3 regions of the Roseateles sp. P4_D2 genome follow, and region 2 is predicted to be linked to each of the others. Evidence: riboswitches for the same ligand, from Rfam matches in the RefSeq annotation. Region 2 holds a riboswitch; each other region holds the start of a gene.

Region 1 (5,497 bases), on a different contig from region 2:
CACGCCTTCGCTCAGCACCACGCCTTCGCTGAGGACGACCCCTTCGCTGAGGACCACACCCTCACTGAGGACGACGCCTTCGCTGAGCACCACACCGCTGCCCGATGCCAGCCAGCCGGAAAGCGTCGCGGTGGGGACGAAGACGCCCGTGCGACCCAGCAGCGAACTGCGGCCGACCAGCGAATTCAGCGTGATGACGCCGTCGGTCAGGAAGCGCTGCCCCGTCGGCACGGGAGACGCCGTGATCGTCGACAGCGCCGCGCCGGGGCGGATCTGGACAGTAACGCGCGTCGCGCTGCCGCCCACCCAGAACAGGCCCGGGTCGTACACCGGCTGGTAGCGGGTGAAAAGCGCGCTGCCGCTGTAGAGGTGGCGCCCGCCGGCGAAGATGATGCGACTCCAGGGCACCGACTGACCGCCGATGATCGACACCGGCGCGGGCATCACCTGGCCCGGCGCCAGCAGCGGCGCACCCGCCGCGATGCGGCCGCTGGCGATGACCGTGGCGAGATCGCTGCGCAGCGCACCGGCCAGCCGCACCGCGCCGTCGACGTTCAACAGGCCCGCGCCCTGCTGCAGCAGGTTGGCGCCCGGCAGGGCCTGCGCGGTGTACTGCAGGATCGCCTTCACCAACGGGGGCGTCAGGCCGGGGTTGGCCTGCAACATCAGGGCCACGGTACCGGACACCACCGGCGCAGCGACCGAAGTGCCGCTCAGGTCCATCAGCTCGCGGCCCCGCGGCTGCGCCGTGCCGCCATAGGGCGCCGACAGCGAGGGGAAGTCCGTGGCGAGCGTGCTGCCGGCCGCCATCGGGCCGACGATGCGATTGCCCGGAGCCACCAGGTCCGGCTTGAGCAGGTTGTCGGCGACGCGGCGCCCGTCGGGCAGGAACAGGCCGCCGCGGGTGGGCCCGCGGGAACTGAAATGGTTGACTGCGTCGTCGCTGCGCGAGGCCGTCGCCTGCGTGTTGGCCGACCCCACGGTGATGACCGAGGGCTCGTTGCCCGGCGAGCTGATCGTGCCGTAGCGCTCCTGGCCGGAAGCGTCCGTGCCGTAGTTGCCGGCGGCAACGACCACCACGAGGCCGGCTGCGCTCGCGCCGCGCAGAGCGCCGCACAGCGGGTCGGTCCGATACGACTCGGTCGAATCGGCGGCAAGGCTCACGTTGAGCACGCGGATGTTTTGCTGCTTCGCATGCGCGATGACCCAGTCGATCCCGGCCAGCACATCGCTCAGCTCGCCTTCGCCGCGGCTGTCAAGCACCTTGACGTCGACCAGCGAGGCCTGGGTGGCGATGCCGCTCGACTCGGGCAGACGCGACGTCGAGCGGCCTGCGGCGACGCCCGCGACATGCGTGCCGTGGCCATATGCATCCGCCCCGCCCGCCGCTTGGGGGCGTTCATCGAGCGCCGCGTCGGATCGGTCGACGCCGGGCTGCCAGGCGCGGCCCGCGCCGCCTTGCGTCACCTTCTCAAAGTCGACGGCGCGTGCGACCCGCGAGCGCTGGCCATCGGTGAACGCGGTGTGGTTCCCAGCGATGCCCGAATCCAGCACGGCGATGGCGACGCCCGAGCCGTCCAGGCCCCGCGCCGCGCCGATCGTGGCGGCACGCACGTCGGCTGCGCCGGTGGAGGCCTCGGTCAGGCTGAACGTGCGGGCCGCGCGCCGGTTCGGCGAGATGCTCTGCACGTCCGGCCGCGCAGCGAGCGCGTCAACCTTGTCAACGGGCAAGGTCACGAAAAGCGCCGGCACCGACTGGTAGCGCCAGTAGACGGTGCCTCCCGCCGCCACGACCGCGCGGCGGAGCTCGACCAGCTCGGCGTCCCGCCCGTCGCTGACGACCAGGGTGTGCACGTAGCGGCGACCAGCCAGTTCCTGTTGCCAGCGCTGGCGAGGCGCAGCGGCCGAATCGACGGCCTGGCGCAGATCGGCGGCAATCTTGTCGCGCGGCGCTGCTTGCGCCAGTGCAGGCCACAGCAATGCAGCCAGCGTCAGCAGCAGCGCAAGCGCCGCGTGCAGGCGCCACTCGATCAGAACTACGAATCGAAGAGGGAGCGTGGTGGACTTCATGGACAGCTTTCGTTGTTGCGCTGATTCCTACGCACACGCCCGGTCGGGCGTCGCGCCGCATCCCGGCGACGGAAGAGCTGCCATGTCGACGGCGACCTGCCGGCGGCTTGTCCTTGGCAACCCCGCTGTCGTAACCCGCCAGGCGGGCCTTAGACCGGAAGCTTTGCGACCCCGGCTTTCGCTCGGGTGTGCCTTTGTCATCAGTGAAAAAAATGTATCTGAAATCGCGGCGTAACGCCGTGAACAAGTGGCGCTTCCAGTACCGTCTGGCCACCGTTACACATCGACGATCCGGCCATGAATGCAGCACCGTCCAAATAGGAAGGCATGCGCCGATCGACGCAAGCCATGTCAGGGTGCCCAGGCCTCAGTCTTGCGCTGCAGCAGCTGACGCTGGCGGCGGCCGTAGTACCAGACCGACGAGGAACTGGCGCGCGATATCAACAACCATCTAGCCCGTGGGCACCTGCCGCATGGGCCGCAAGGACGACCCCGGTGCGGTGGTCGACTCACGGCTGCGCGTGCGCGGCGTGCGCGGCGTGCGCGGCGTGAGCGGGCTGCGCATCGCGGATGCGAGCGTGATGCCGACGATCAAGAGCGGGAACACGAATTCGCCGACGTTGATGGCTGCGGAGAAGTTGGCTGGGTGGCTGGCAGCGTGAGCCGCGCCTCGTCGGCGTGCCCCGCTACAGCGCACCGGGGCTGGCGGACTAACGCCCCCCGTTGCCGGTAGCCAGCACCGTCCCCGCCTCACCTTCGATCCAGGCCGTCTTGCTGTCCACGGTCTGGATGCGCCACAGGTCGCGGTCTGCTTGTGTGGGCTGTCTGACCCACGTCTTGCCGCCATCCGTGGTGGCAACAACCATGCCTCCACGGCCCACCGCCCATCCGTTGTTGGCATCGGCGAACGCAATGTCAGCGAACTGCCCGATGACGCCCATCACCTCGGTCCAGGTGGCGCCAGCGTCGTCCGAACGGTACAAGCCGAAGGTTTGCGCGGACCACCAGGTCTTGGCATCGCTCGCGATGACTTTGCTGCGCGTGTTGAACGGCGATTCAACGTTGGGCGCGAGAACCGTCCAGGTCTGGCCATCGTCCACCGTACTTGCCAGCAACGTGCCAGGTCCATAGATGACGATCTGTCGCCCGTCTCCGAAGAACAGCCCACCTACGCTCACCGTCTGCGGCGGTGACAGGGTCATCCACGTCTGGCCGCCATCGCGGGTAAACACCAGCCCGCGCCGATCGGTCGGCTCGCCCCAGCCACGGTTGGCGTCGACGAAGTCGAATCGCACCAGGCCCCCATGAACTAGCTGGCCATCACGCCATGTGGCGCCGCCATCCGGCGTCTTGTACAGGCGGCCGTCGCTCTGCAGCATCCAGCCGATCTTGTCGTCGACGAAGCGCAGCGCCGTGTTGGTGGCCGTGGAGGGCAGGCCTGTGCTCGGCTTGGTCGTCCAGGTTCGCCCGCCATCGCTCGTCTGGCGCAGTTGGCCCGTCGCATCCAGACCAAGGCCGCGCTTGGCGTCAAGGAAGGCGAGTTTCATGGAGTACCCGCCAAACCAGGGCGACGAGGGAAGGTAGTTGGGCAGTGGAGCGGCATCGACCGCGATCGTCCAGTTGCGTCCTCCGTCGGTCGACAGGAAGGCGCGCCCGGTGCTGTCCTGCATGCTGAAGACGTTGCCATCGACCTGACGAAGGCGCTTGAAGGCCGCATAGGTGGGTTTGCTGAGGCCCTCCACCGATGCGGAGGACCATGTTTGCCCTCCGTCACCGCTCCAGGCCAGACCGCGTTCTGCGTACTCGCCTCCCAATTCGGATGGCCGCCAGATAAAGGGGCCCTGTGACGGCACCAGCACCGTCGTGCCGACGGCCAGGGCTCCCTCGCCGGTGGCGCCCAGCGCAGGCAGCCGCACGGTGCTCCAGTGCGTTCCGCCGTCGTTGCTGGAGATCAGCGTCCGATTGTCGAGGCTGGCCAGCAGCACCTGGTCCGCTGCGCTCGCCCGGATGATGCTCAGCCTGTTGCCCACCGGCATCGCGGCGCCATCAAGGGTGCTCGGGTCGACGCGGCGCCAGCTGTCACCGCCGTCAAAGCTCAGGAGGAGCGTATAGGTTGTTACCCAGCTCACCGTGGCCGGGTCGAACGTCGACAACACCCATCCGGCAGCCACGGTCTGGTCGTCGACCAGGTTGAAGAACGCGCTACCGCCATTGCCATGAGCCAACAGGTCGAGCACGACCGTGCTGGTCCGTCCGAAGTCCGTGGAGCGTCTCAACTCGGCACCGGAGAAACCCCAGAACGTCCCGCGCGATGAAATGTCGCTGAGAAAAAAATCGTGCCGCGCCCAGGTTGCGCCCCCATCGGTCGTGTGCAGGCCCGTGGTGCCGACGATAGCGATCTGATCGTCGACCGCCACCAGCCGACTGCCAAAGCCGGCTCGCAGCGCAAGGGGCACGGGGGCCGTGCGGCTCCATGTCTCCCCACCATCGGTCGTGCGGAGCAACGTGGGCTCGTCACCCATGACCCAGCCGTGCTTCGCCGAAGCGAAACTGACGGCCCTCAGCGCTTTCGTGGAACCGCTGGCCTCAGTCGACCAGGTGACGCCGCCATCCGTGCTCCGGGACAGCTCGCCATGCTCTCCCGTCACGAACAGCGAGGTCTTGGATGCAAAGAAGCTGTCGGTGTGCACATTGCCATGCGGTAACGGCTGCTGCCAGCACCAGCCGCCATCGCCTGTCTTGGAGCATTGCAGGCCCCTGACGTTGTTCAGGTTGGTGATGCTGACGCGGACGACCTCCGTCTTTGAGGCGCCTGCAGCGTTGCTCACTGTGAGCTTGACGTCGTAATCGCCACCCTTGGCGTACTGATGCTTCGGACTGGTCTCGGTGCTGGTCTTGCCGTCACCGAAATCCCAACCAAAGCTGAGGCCCGGCGTCGAGGGCGCGCTGCTGCCAAACTGGAGCTCACTGGTCGACTCGGCCGTCGCCGGTGCCGTGACGCTGAGGGTATCTGGCAAAGGGGTCGGCGGTGTGGGAGGCTCGCCGCCGCTCCCACCACCGCCGCCACATGCGCTCAGCAGCGCCGCTGCAACCAGCGCACCCCACCAGCTCGGCAATTTCCTGTTCAGTGTTTTCATTCGCACTCTTCGGCTGATATTTGCTAATCAGTCTATCCGTGCAATAGGGCACGAAACGATGTGTCTATTTCCCGTCAGTTAGCAAAAGGCCAAGCAAAGCATCACGCTGCAGACACGGCCGGCTAGGTGCGGCCGGCATGCAATCTCCGTGAGGCCGACGGCCGCGACAATCACGGCATGCCGTCTGATCGTTCCCGCGTCCTCTCCGTCATCCCGCCGATGACGCAGCTGAACACGCCCTACCCGTCCACCGCCTACCTGACGGGCTTCCTGCGCTCACGCGGCATCGA
Region 2 (5,497 bases):
GTCCGACGGCGTGTTGGAGCGCCGCCGGGGGCTGTCGATGGTGGTGGCGGCGCAGCACCAGCGCGCCCAACCCACTGCCGACCGCGTCGAGCTGCTGCGGCCGACGCTGGAGAAGGCGGCCGCCGAAGCGCGGCAACTGGAGCTCCCCAAGACCCAGGCCCTGCAGCTGTTCAAAACCATCCTCGACGAGACGCAAGCATGACTGCCTCCTCCGCCCACTTTCCCCACTCCGACACCGCCACCGCCGAACTCGCTGGCGTCAGCCTCGCCTATCCCAAGGGCGAGGCCGTGCTGAAGGCGCTGGACTGGACGTTGCAGCCGGGCCAGGTGGTCGGCCTGCTGGGCCGCAACGGCTGCGGCAAGACGACGCTGCTGGAGACGCTGCTGGGCCTGCGTGAACCTCAGCAGGGCCGCGTGCAGCTGTTCGGCCAGGACGCCGCGCGGCTGGATGACGCGGCGCGCGCCCGCATCGGCTATGTGCCCCAGCAGAGCGACCTGTTCGAGAGTTTCACCGCGGCCCAACTGCTGGCCTACTTCAAGAGCTTCTACCCGCGCTGGAACGAGTCCAGGGTCGAGGGCCTGCTGTCGCGCTGGGACATCGCCCGCGACAAACCCATCCGCAAGCTCAGTGGCGGCCAGCAGCAGCGCCTGTCCATCATCCGCGCGCTGGCCCACGACCCCGACCTGCTGGTGCTGGACGAACCCGTTGCCAGCCTGGACCCCGTCGGCCGGCGCGACTTCCTGCGCGAGCTGGTCGACCAGGTGCTGGACCGCGGCACGACCGTCGTGTTCTCCACCCACATCCTGTCCGACCTGGAGCGAGTCGCCTTCAACCTCGCTTTCCTGAGCGGCGGCCGCATCGCCCTGCAGGCGCCGCTGGACGAGCTGCTGGAGCAGGTGCGCGCCTTCACCGGCACCGTCACCGAACTGGCCAGCCTGTTCGCGCGGCTGAACGCCCAGCCGCTCAAGCGCACGCCGCTGGAGGCCGGCCGCGAGCGCGTGCTGGCCCGGCTGCCGGCCGGCGTGAGCGCGCCGCTGGACGCACAGGCCGTCAACCTCGAAGACCTGTTCGCGGAGCTGACGTGATGAAAGCCGCCCCCTACAGCCAGTTGCTGCTGGCCTTCTGGCGCCAGCGCGATCGCGAATCCCCCTGGGGCCGCCGGGCGCTGTTCGCCCTGGCCGTGCTGGGCCTGGCGCTGGGCGTCTACCTGGCGCCGCAGCTGGCGGTGCCCATGCTGGCCCTTTCGGCGGCACTGGTGCTGATGTCGCTGTGGATGGCCATCATCGGCAGCCTCATGCAGCAGAACCATCCCCATGCCGCGCGCTTTGTGCCCGGCCATCTGCGCCAGACGCTGGAGTCCGCGCTCGCAGCCTGGGCCGGCTTGTCGCTGGGCAGCGCAGCCCTGCTGTGGCTTTGCCTGCCGCAGATGCCCTCTTTCGCCCTGCTGCTGCTGGGCGCCGCGGCCGTGCTGGCCTTCATGGGCTGGGCGACGCGCGAATGGCAGCTCTGGCTGGTGATCTCCATCGGGCCGGTGCTGTTCTTCGGCACCGGACTGGACCGGCGGCTGGCGCCTCTGGGCACCGCGCTGCGCGAGCTGTGGCTGGCCCAGCCGCTGTCCGTGCTCGCGCTGAGCCTGCTGGCCCTGGGCTGGTCGCTCACGCGGCTGTTCGGCAGGGGCGACGCGGCCCACGCCGAGGCCTATGCCCGCCTGGGCCGCATGCGCCGCGCCGCCGAGGACAGCATGCAGGGCAAATACGCCGGTGCCGCCGCCTTCGGCCGGGTGGGCGAATGGCTGAGCCAGCCTTTTGCGCTCGCCGTGTCGGCCTGGCAGCGCCATGTCGTCGCGCAGGCCGAACCGACGGGCCAGAGCGCCATGCGCCGCGCCGAGATCGTGCTGCATGGCCGGCAGCACTGGCTGCACCAGAGCCTGGGCGCCGTGATGGCCGTGGGCATCGCCGCGCTGAGCTTCTTCATCGCGTTTGCGCTGGCCGGCCAGGGCCTGCAGGACAACTGGACCAAAGGCGCCTACGGCATGGCCATCGGCCTGGCGAGCATCGGTTTCAACCCTTGCTTCACCCTGCCCAACATGCTCTGGCACAGCCGCCGCGAACAGGCCCTGATGCGGCTGCTGCCAGGCCTGCCGCAGGGAGAGGCGCTGAACCGCGCGGTTGCGCGGATGCAGTTGCGCCACGCCCTGGTTGCCTGGGCGCTGACGACCGCCGGCCTGGGCCTGCTGGCCTGGGCCGCGAACAATGCCGCACTGCTGTGCCTGGCCTTTGGCGCCCTGCCACTGAGCACCGGCTGGCTGCTGCGCGCGCCTTCGCGCATGAAGTCGCCCACGGCCTGGACCACCGTCGTGCCCATCCTGGCCTTCATGCTGATGGGCTGGGGCATGTTCCTGCTGCAAAAGGATCTGGGCGCGCCGCTGCCTCTGCTGGCAGGCATCAGTGTTGCGTTCAGCGCCGCGCTGGGCGCATGGCGCTGGCGCACGCTGAGCGCTGCGCCAACGGCCTTGCCGGCCGGTCGCCTGAGCTGAAAACGCTCGGCGCAAGCCCGCCGCAAGCTTCAAAAACCGCTCGTCGCGGGCCTCGCGCCGCTCGCCGGGCGGGGGTCTCGGTTCGTGAACTGACGCACGGACAAAACACGGCTTACATCCGCACACTGCGTCCCATGCAGTCGGCAAACCCGTCGAAAGGCGGGGACGCAAAGCCACCGGTCTTCGTGCTCTGACAGGAGCAAAAGACAGCGGGGCCGCCCTGGGCGGACAAGGACATGTCCGCAGCGTGGCACACGGGGAGGTGCCGGCTACTGCCCAGTAGCCCCACCCTTTGCATCAACCCGAAAGACCACGCCATGAAGTTCCAAGCCACTGCCTTCGCTGCCCTCGCCCTCTTCGCCCAGGCCGGCTTCGCCGCCGACCCGACGGCCCAGCTCACCGGCCTCGTGCGCATCGTCAAGAGCGACGGTCAGACCGTCCTCGCCCAGGCCGCGCCCATGCTCGTCGCCGCCAACGGCACGGCCACGGGCGCCATGCCCCAGATCACCGTCAGCGAGAAGGATGCCTTCATCTCCAGCCTCGGCCGCTGCGCCTTCAACTTCAAGTACGACGAGGTCAGCGCCTCAGCCGTGGCCGCCAGCACCAACCGCATCTACAGCAACGACACACTGATCGCGCAGAACACGCAAATCGCGCTGACGCCCAAGGTCGTCAAGACGATCTGGACCCAGCCCTATCTCTTCGCCGGCGCGAACAACGTGAAGGTCGTCGTCAATGTCGACGGCGTGCCGAGCACGGGCTGGGTGCGCATCAACGTGAGCGGCACCTGCGGCAAGCCCGCCGCGGCACCAGCTCCGGCACCCGTGGCCGCACCGCCCGCACCGGCCCCGTCGCCCGCTCCCGCACCGGTCGTCTATGTCCAGCCCGGCTCGGGCGACTGGAACAACCTCAACAACGCCTGGGGCTACAGCAACTACGCGGCAACCCAGCTCAAGGGCAAGGGCTATGCGAAGTACGCCGAGATCGTGCGCCTGAACGCCGCCCTCACGACGGCGATCAACGCCAAGAAGATCTCGACCGGTGACTACGGCAGCCTGATGGCGGCCTGGAACGCACTGATGGCCGACCCCGCCTTCAAGGCCGCGATGGCGGCCATCGTGCCGACACCTGGCGTCAAGTAAAGACCCCTCGTCCAGTCCCGCTCCGCTGAACACGAGCGGGCCTAACCGGCCCCCGAGGGGGCGGCGATGCTTGGCGGCATTGAGCCGCAAGCACATCGCCATGGCGGGCCGGCTAGGGGCGGCCCGTCGCTCGGCCCGAGCGCACCACGTTACTGGTTGATTTCCGGCTCGGCCAGCTGGGCCAGCAGGGTCAGCGACTCCTGCCAGCCCAGGTAGCAGGCCTCGGCCGGGATCATGGCCGGGATGCCTTCCTGCTTGATGTGCACCTCGGTGCCGCAGAACACGGCGCGCAGCTCGACGGTCGTCGTCATCTCGCCGGGCAGGTTGGGATCGTCGAAGGCTGCCGTGTAGCGCAGCTTCTGGCCGGGCACCAGCTCCAGGTAGCGGCCGCCAAAGCTGTGGCCGCCGCCGGTCGTGAAGTTGGTGAACGACATCTTGTATGTGCCGCCCACCTTGGCGTCCATTTCATGAACGGTGCCGGTAAAGCCATGGGGCGGCAGCCACTTGGCCATGGCGGCCGGCGTCGTGAAGGCGCGGTAGACGCGGTCGGGCGGGCAGCGCAGCACGCGGTGCAGGGTGACGGTGTTGGTCATGGTCGATTCCGTGGTTGGACAGAGGATGGCCCTCTGTCATGACGACGATCAGAGCCCGACCGGATCGACAACGCCAACCCGGAAAAAACCCTAGATCGGCAACTCGGTGAAATAACGGCCGCCGTGGAAGATCAGCGGCTGAGCGCCGAGCCGGGACGAGCAACGCTCGACTTCGCCGACGAAGATGACGTGGTCGCCCTCCTCGTAACGGCTGCGGTTGGCGCATTCGAAGACGGCAGCAGCCCCCTCCAGCACCGGCGCGCCGCCCGCGCCCTCGTGCCAGGCCACGCCGGCGAAGCGATCGATGTCACGCGTCGCGAAGCGCTGGGCCAGCTCCTTCTGGTCGGCCGCGAGGATGTTGATGGCGTAATGCGAGCCATGCGAGAACACCGGCATGGAGCCGGCGCGGCGCGCCAGGCTCCACAGCACCAGGGGCGGGTCCAAGGACACGGAGTTGAAGGAATTGGCGGTGAGGCCGACCAGGCCGCCGTCCGCAGCGCGAACGGTGACGATGGTCACGCCGGTGGCAAACATGCCCAGTGCGGCGCGGAATTGCTGGCTGTCCATGGGGTGATTGTCGCCAGTCCCGCGCCGCTGTCCTACGAAAGCCGCCATCGCCGCCCAAGCACAATGTCGGTATGGATGCCGACGACTTCCAGGTCCGCGACGACCTGCAGTTCACTGACCCGCCGACGCGCATGTTCGGCGACTGCGCCGACTGCGCCGCCGGCCGCTGCGCGCCACCGGCCCTGCGCGGCCGCCGCCTGTTCACAGGGCTGCTCGCCGCTACCGGTGCCGCAGCGTTCATGCCAGCCTGGGCACGCGAAGGCGTGGAGGTCGGGCCCAAGAGCAAGTTCACCGGCTTCGTGTCGGCCGACCAGCTGGAACAGGCCGGTGGCCAGCAGTACGCGCTGATGATGCGCGAGGCCGGCCAGCAGCGTGCCCTGGCGCCGATGGACCACCCCCAGGCCCAGAGGCTGCGCTACATCGCCCAGCGCATCATTCCCTTCAGCTACGAATGGAACGACCGCGCCCGGCAGTGGAAGTGGGAAGTCAACCTGCTGGCCAGCGCGCAGCTGAACGCCTTCTGCATGCCGGGCGGCAAGATCGCGTTCTTCTACGGCATCCTCGACAAGCTCAAGCTGGAAGACGACGAGGTCGCCGCCATCATGGGCCATGAGGTCGCGCATGCGCTGCGCGAGCATGCCCGCGAGCGCGTCGGCAA
Region 3 (5,497 bases), on a different contig from region 2:
GCCCCGCGCCACATCCAGACGGTGTGGGGCCTGGGCTACGTCTTTATTCCTGAGCCGGGCGCGCGATGAAGTTCGGCCTGTCCACGCTGTTCGGCCGCAACCTGTGGCTCATCGTCTGCCTGATCGTGCTGGGCCAGTTGGTCAATGCGCTGGCCTATGCGCAGTTCGTCGCCCGGCCGCGTTTGCAGCAGTCGGCCGAGGCGACCGCGCGCAGCCTGCAGGCCGTCGCCGAAGGCATGCGCCTGTTGCCCGAGGCCGAGCGCGCCGGCTTCGTGGATCGCTTCAATGCGCGCGCCGGCTCGGGCCAGCAGCAGCGCTTGCTCGACCGGCCGACCTGGGTGGAGCGCGGCTTCCTGGCCGAACTGGCGATGCAACTGGGCCTGGAGCGCGGCGAGCTGCCGTGGCGGCGCGAAGCCAACGGCCTCATCGCGGTGCAACTGCCTGGCGCGCCGGCCTGGCTGGTGCTGCCTGCCGTGCAGCCGGCTCACCATTTCGCGCGCACCTGGCTGATCGCCAGCGGCGTCAGCGCCGTGCTGGCCTTGCTCGGCGCCTGGTTGATCCAGCGCCGCATCAACCGCCCGCTGGCCCGCCTCGTCGACGCGGCCCGGGCGGTCGGTGCCGGCCAGCGCCGCTTGCTGCTGCCCACTGACGGCCCGGCCGAGACCGCGGCGCTGGCGCGCGGCTTCAACGACATGGCCGAGGCCCTGGCGCGCGACGAGGAGGAGCGATTGCTGATGCTGGCCGGTTTGTCGCATGACCTGCGCACGCCGCTGGCAAAGATTCGCCTCGCCAGCGAGTTGCTGCGTGGTTCCTTCGATCGAGCGGGCCAGGGGGACAGGGAACTGCTCGACACGCTGGACCGGAGCCTCCACGGCCTGGACGGGCTGCTGACCCAGTTCCTCGACTACGCGCGCGCCGCCCACCCCGCCGAGCAGGAGCTGCCGGCCGTGGACGTCGAGCTGCGCGAATTCCTGGCCGAGACGCTGGCCCTGGCGCCGGGCCTGCCGCAACCGGTGCTGGCCAATGGGCAGGCAGTGCATCGGCGCGCACGGCCGCAGGCGTTGCGCCGCCTCGTCCTCAACCTCATCGTCAACGCGCAGAACCACGGTGCGCCGCCGATCGAGCTGGCCTGCGGTGAAAACGCCGGTGCCGCCTGGATCGAGGTGCGCGACCGCGGCCCGGGCATCGCGCCGGCCCGGGTCGACGATCTCAAGCGCCCCTTTCAGCGCGGCGACACGGCGCGCGGCGGCAAGCCCGGCTCGGGCCTGGGCCTGGCCATCGTCGAGCGCATCGCGCGCGCCGAAGGCGCCGAGCTCAGGTTGATGCCACGCGATGGTGGCGGCCTCATTGCCCGTGTCAGCTGGTCTGGATCGTGACGAAGCAGTATTCGAGCAGTCGCCAGTGCTGAGTTCAGCTCGCGTTGATCGTCACCGTCACGTTGCCCGTGCTCGTCTGGCCGAGGTTGTCCTTCAGCGTGATGACGAGGTTGGTGCGGCCGGCTACCGGGTTGGCCCAGTTCAGGGCGAGGCCGCTGCTGGTGGCCGAGAAGCTCATGCCGCTGGCGGCGCCGCTGATGCTGATGCTCAGCGAGCTCGCGCCCGGCGCCGAGTAGCCGATGGTGGCGGCGAGAGCCTTGCCGGCCGTGCCGCTCAGGCTGGTGGTCGTCAGCGTGGGGCCGCTGCTGGTCGTCGGCGTGGGGGTGGTCGTCGAGGTCGTGACGCTGGCGCCGCTGAGGCTGCTCAGCAGGGCGCTGACGTTGGGCGTGCCCCAGCCGGTCGGGGTGTCATAGCCGGTCTTGGCGGTGCAGCTCGTGCATGTGCCGTTGCTGCCGCTGGCCACGTCCTTGAAGGCGGCGGCGTACTGCGTCGGCACGGCGCCGATCTGCTGGTAGAGGGCCGCGTGCGGTTGGCCGAGCAGGGCCTTGCTGGCGGCGGCGCGCATCGCGTTGGCCACGGCCAGCAGGCCGGCCCATTGCGGCGTGGCCAGGCTGGTGCCGCCGGCGCTGACCCAGCGCGTCGTCGTCGTGCCCTGTGCAATCAGCGCCACGTACTGGCCGGAGTTGGGGTCGGCGTTGAAGGCGACGTCGGCGACGGCGCGCTTGGCGTAGCCGCCAATGGTGCCGCTCTGGTAGCTGGGCAGGGCCACATAGGCGCTGGTGCCGCCGCCGGTGCCGGTCCAGGTGGTTTCGCTGCGCGCACCGCTGCTGTAGCTCAGCGTGGTGCCGCCGACGGCCACGACGCGGGTTGACACCGAAGGCCAGGACACGGCCGCGCCGTTGTCACCGGTGGCGGCCAGGTAACTCATGCCGGCGGTGGCGAAGGCGCTGTCATAGCTCGACGTCCAGCTGCCCTCGGCGGCGCCGAAGCTCATGGACACCACGCCAGCGCCCATCTTGTTGGCCAGGGCCACGGCCTTGGACAGGCTGCCGACGCCGGCGTCCGGCGCTTCGATGAGGACGAGGCGCGCCAGCGGTGCCGTCGCGTGGGCCCATTGCACGTCCAGCGCAATCTCGGTGGCCCAACCGCTGTCGTAGGCGGGCGCCGTGGCGGTCAGGGCGCCGGCGGTCGTGCTGTAGGCAATGACCAGCTCGCAGCTGGACGCGGAGGCTTTGGCCAGCGGCAGGCTGGCGTTGGCCGCCAGGTTGCGCGAGCTGCAGGCCGGCAGCGCGAACTTGGCGTTGAAGGCGGCCAGCTCGGCGGCGATGTTGGGGTCGTGCTTGGCGTTGACGATGTAGATGGTCTGGCCGGCGCCGAGCTGGGCGGCCTGGGCTGCGGTCAGGCCGGCGGTGCTGGCGGGCAGGGCCGGCTGCGCGTAGGCGGCGCGGATCTGTGCCGGCGTATAGGTCGTCACCGCAGTGGACGTCGCCATCGGGGCGGCTTCGCCTGCACCCGCCGCGAAGGCGCGAGGCCGCATGGCGTCGTCCAGGCGGTCGCGTGTCAGGCCTTGGGTGGCGACACCGGCCAGGGCGTGGCTGCGGTGGGGTGCGGCACCGTTGTCGGGTTCTTCGAGATCGACGGCGGCGGTGTGGAAGCTGGGCTGGGCGACGACATTGGTCGCGGCAGTGCTGCCTTCCTCAAGATCCACGCTCAGGTTGATGACCGAGCTTGCCTCGCTGACCTGGACGGTCGGGCTGTCGCTGCTGCCACCGCCGCAAGCGGTCAGGGCCGCGGCGGTCAGCAGGCTGAAGGTCCAGGAAGTCCAGGAGACAGGGCGGGTACTGCGCATGGCCGGGTTCTCGTACGAAGGAGGGCCACGCCGATCAAGACCTGCCGGTCTTGGTGGCCCCGCTGCCGTGGCGCTTGCGCGCTGTAGGCCGGTGGCTTTGCGTCCCCGCCTTTCGACGGGTTTGCCCTCTGGGTTGTGAAACAGGTTCAGTCTAGGCGCCGGGGTGCCGAGATACGGGGCCCCACAAAGGCGCTGCGTGACTTCTGACTCGGCGGGCAGCGCGAGCTTTCGATGCCGCCAGTCTGCGTTTCGTGAGTTACTGCCCTGTGGTTGCTTTGTGTCACGCAGGACACAAAAGCTCAGGAGGGCTGCGGCGGGTGCAGCGGGATCCAGACCGTGAAGCGCGTGCCGACGCCGGGTTGGGAATCCACTTCGATGCGACCGCCGTGCTTTTGCACGATGGAAAAAGACAGGGACAGGCCCAGGCCCGTCCCTTGGCCGACGGGTTTGGTCGTGAAGAAGGGCTCGAAGATGCGCCGCTTGACCTCCTCGCTCATGCCGCTGCCCGTGTCTGCGATCTCGATGCGAACCCAGCCATCCTCGGCGCGCGTGGTCAGCGTGATCGTGCCCCGCTCCTTGATGGCATGGGCCGCGTTGACGATCAAGTTCATGAAGACCTGGTTGAGCTGTGCGGCGATGCAGTGCACGGGGGGTAGCACGGCATAGTCCTTGCGAACCTCGGCCTTGTACTTGACCTCGTTCATGACGACGTTGAGCGTCGAGTCCAGCCCGGCGTTGAGGTCGGCGTCCTGCCAATCGGCATGGTCGACGCGTGAGAAGTCCTTCAGGTCCTGCACGATCTTCTTGACCCTCGACAGCCCCTCCTCGCTCTCGTCGAGCAACTGGGGCAGGTCCTCCTGCACGAAGCTCAGGTCGACGGCGGCATCCACCCTGTCCAGCTCTTCTCGCACATCGCCAGGCAGCGCGTCGGCCGGCGTCTTCCTCAGCAGCGCGAGCAACGCGAAGACGGGTTGGACATAGCCGCGCAGCGAGCCGAGGTTGGAGCTGACAAAGCCGATCGGGTTGTTGATTTCGTGGGCGACACCGGCGGCGAGCTGGCCGATGGAGGCCATCTTCTCGGCCTGCAGCAGCTGGTTCTGCGCTTCCTCAAGCCGGTTGTTGGTCTGCTTGATGCGCTCGTAGTTGAGCTCCAGCTCACGCTGCACGCGGCGCACCTCCGTGCGGTCCTGCAGCAGCCACCAGGTGCCCGCTGTCGGCTCCTCGGGGTTGGATACGTAGGCAATGATCTGCACCCACAGCGTGTTGCCGGCCAGCGTGCAGACCTCCATCTCGTGCAGCAGCGAGCCGCCCCGCGACAGCACCGGGATGGCGATCTGGCTCAGCGCTTCGAAGTCTTCGTCGCTCTTGAACAGGCGGCGCGTCGGCAGTCCATGGGGCGGGACGTCACCGAGTTCGAACATCTCGATGAACTTCTTGTTGCCGCGCTGGATCTGCTGATTGGACGTCGCGATGATGCCTACCGACGCGTTCTCGAGAAAGGCTTCGAGTTCATGATGGGTGCTCAGCAACTCGGCCGTGCGGTCCGCGATCATGTTCTCGAGTTCGTTGCGATGGCGGCGGAGTTCGTCCTCGGCCTGGCGCCGTCGCGTGATGTCCTGGAGTGTCTCGATGGCGCCGACGACTTCGCCGTGGGCATCGACAAGCGGGGCAGCCGTGAAGTAGAGCCAGCGCCCTTCCCGGCCGAAATTGGGGAAGTAGCCCTCGACCTCGTAGGCGTTGGCGATGTGCGGCGACGGTTGGCAGTGCCGGCCGTACAGGCGCTGGCGCTCCTGCTCGACATTGCCGTCCAGGATCAGGTCGACCAGCAGCGGCCTGGCTTCGGGGTAGAAGGCGCGCCAGGTGTCGTCGCGGCCCAGCATCTCGGAGGCGTCGCGGCCGGTGAGCTGGGCGCAGGAGGCGTTCCAGTGCGTGACGCGGTGAGACTTGTCGATCACGAGCGTGGCCACCGGGTTGTTCTCGAGGATCTGGTAGAGCACGCGGCCGATGTCCAGCAGGCTGGTCTGCACGTGGCGGATGTCGCTGAGGTCCTGCCCGGTCAGCACCGCACAGGGTTGGCCGTCGAGCATGACGCGATGCGCCTTGACTTCCAGCACGCGCAGCGAGCCGCTGCCCGTCAGCGCCTCGATCTCGATCGCGGGCAGCTCGCCTTCCTCGGCCAGCGCCCGCTGGCCATAGCGCCGCAACTCATCGGCGAACTCGGGCGCTGCCCAGCCGTGCGGCGGCATCTGCTGCAGCGCCTCCAGCCCATAGC

The links. Region 2 has a riboswitch for cyclic di-GMP ahead of AC1DW0_RS24850 (hypothetical protein). Riboswitches for the same ligand answer to the same signal wherever they lie in the genome.
Region 1: another riboswitch for cyclic di-GMP. It lies ahead of AC1DW0_RS27565 (S8 family serine peptidase); the one in region 2 lies ahead of AC1DW0_RS24850 (hypothetical protein).
Region 3: another riboswitch for cyclic di-GMP. It lies ahead of AC1DW0_RS18210 (S53 family peptidase); the one in region 2 lies ahead of AC1DW0_RS24850 (hypothetical protein).

Annotation. Positions count from the first base shown of each region.
Region 1 covers NZ_JBFUIM010000020.1:17,184-22,680, reverse strand. The annotation lists gene AC1DW0_RS27565 (S8 family serine peptidase) at 1-2,070, opposite strand, end outside; cyclic di-GMP riboswitch class I at 2,183-2,273, opposite strand; partial or broken gene AC1DW0_RS27560 (GMC oxidoreductase) at 2,526-2,732, shown strand; gene AC1DW0_RS27555 (YCF48-related protein) at 2,781-5,207, opposite strand; gene AC1DW0_RS27550 (B12-binding domain-containing radical SAM protein) at 5,385-5,497, shown strand, end outside.
Region 2 covers NZ_JBFUIM010000015.1:128,466-133,962, forward strand. The annotation lists gene AC1DW0_RS24835 (GntR family transcriptional regulator) at 1-202, shown strand, start outside; gene AC1DW0_RS24840 (ABC transporter ATP-binding protein) at 199-1,086, shown strand; gene AC1DW0_RS24845 (hypothetical protein) at 1,086-2,537, shown strand; cyclic di-GMP riboswitch class I at 2,670-2,760, shown strand; gene AC1DW0_RS24850 (hypothetical protein) at 2,855-3,679, shown strand; gene AC1DW0_RS24855 (SRPBCC family protein) at 3,829-4,272, opposite strand; gene AC1DW0_RS24860 (flavin reductase family protein) at 4,363-4,839, opposite strand; gene AC1DW0_RS24865 (M48 family metallopeptidase) at 4,911-5,497, shown strand, end outside.
Region 3 covers NZ_JBFUIM010000009.1:287,544-293,040, reverse strand. The annotation lists gene AC1DW0_RS18220 (response regulator) at 1-69, shown strand, start outside; gene AC1DW0_RS18215 (ATP-binding protein) at 66-1,376, shown strand; gene AC1DW0_RS18210 (S53 family peptidase) at 1,411-3,225, opposite strand; cyclic di-GMP riboswitch class I at 3,275-3,361, opposite strand; gene AC1DW0_RS18205 (ATP-binding protein) at 3,525-5,497, opposite strand, start outside.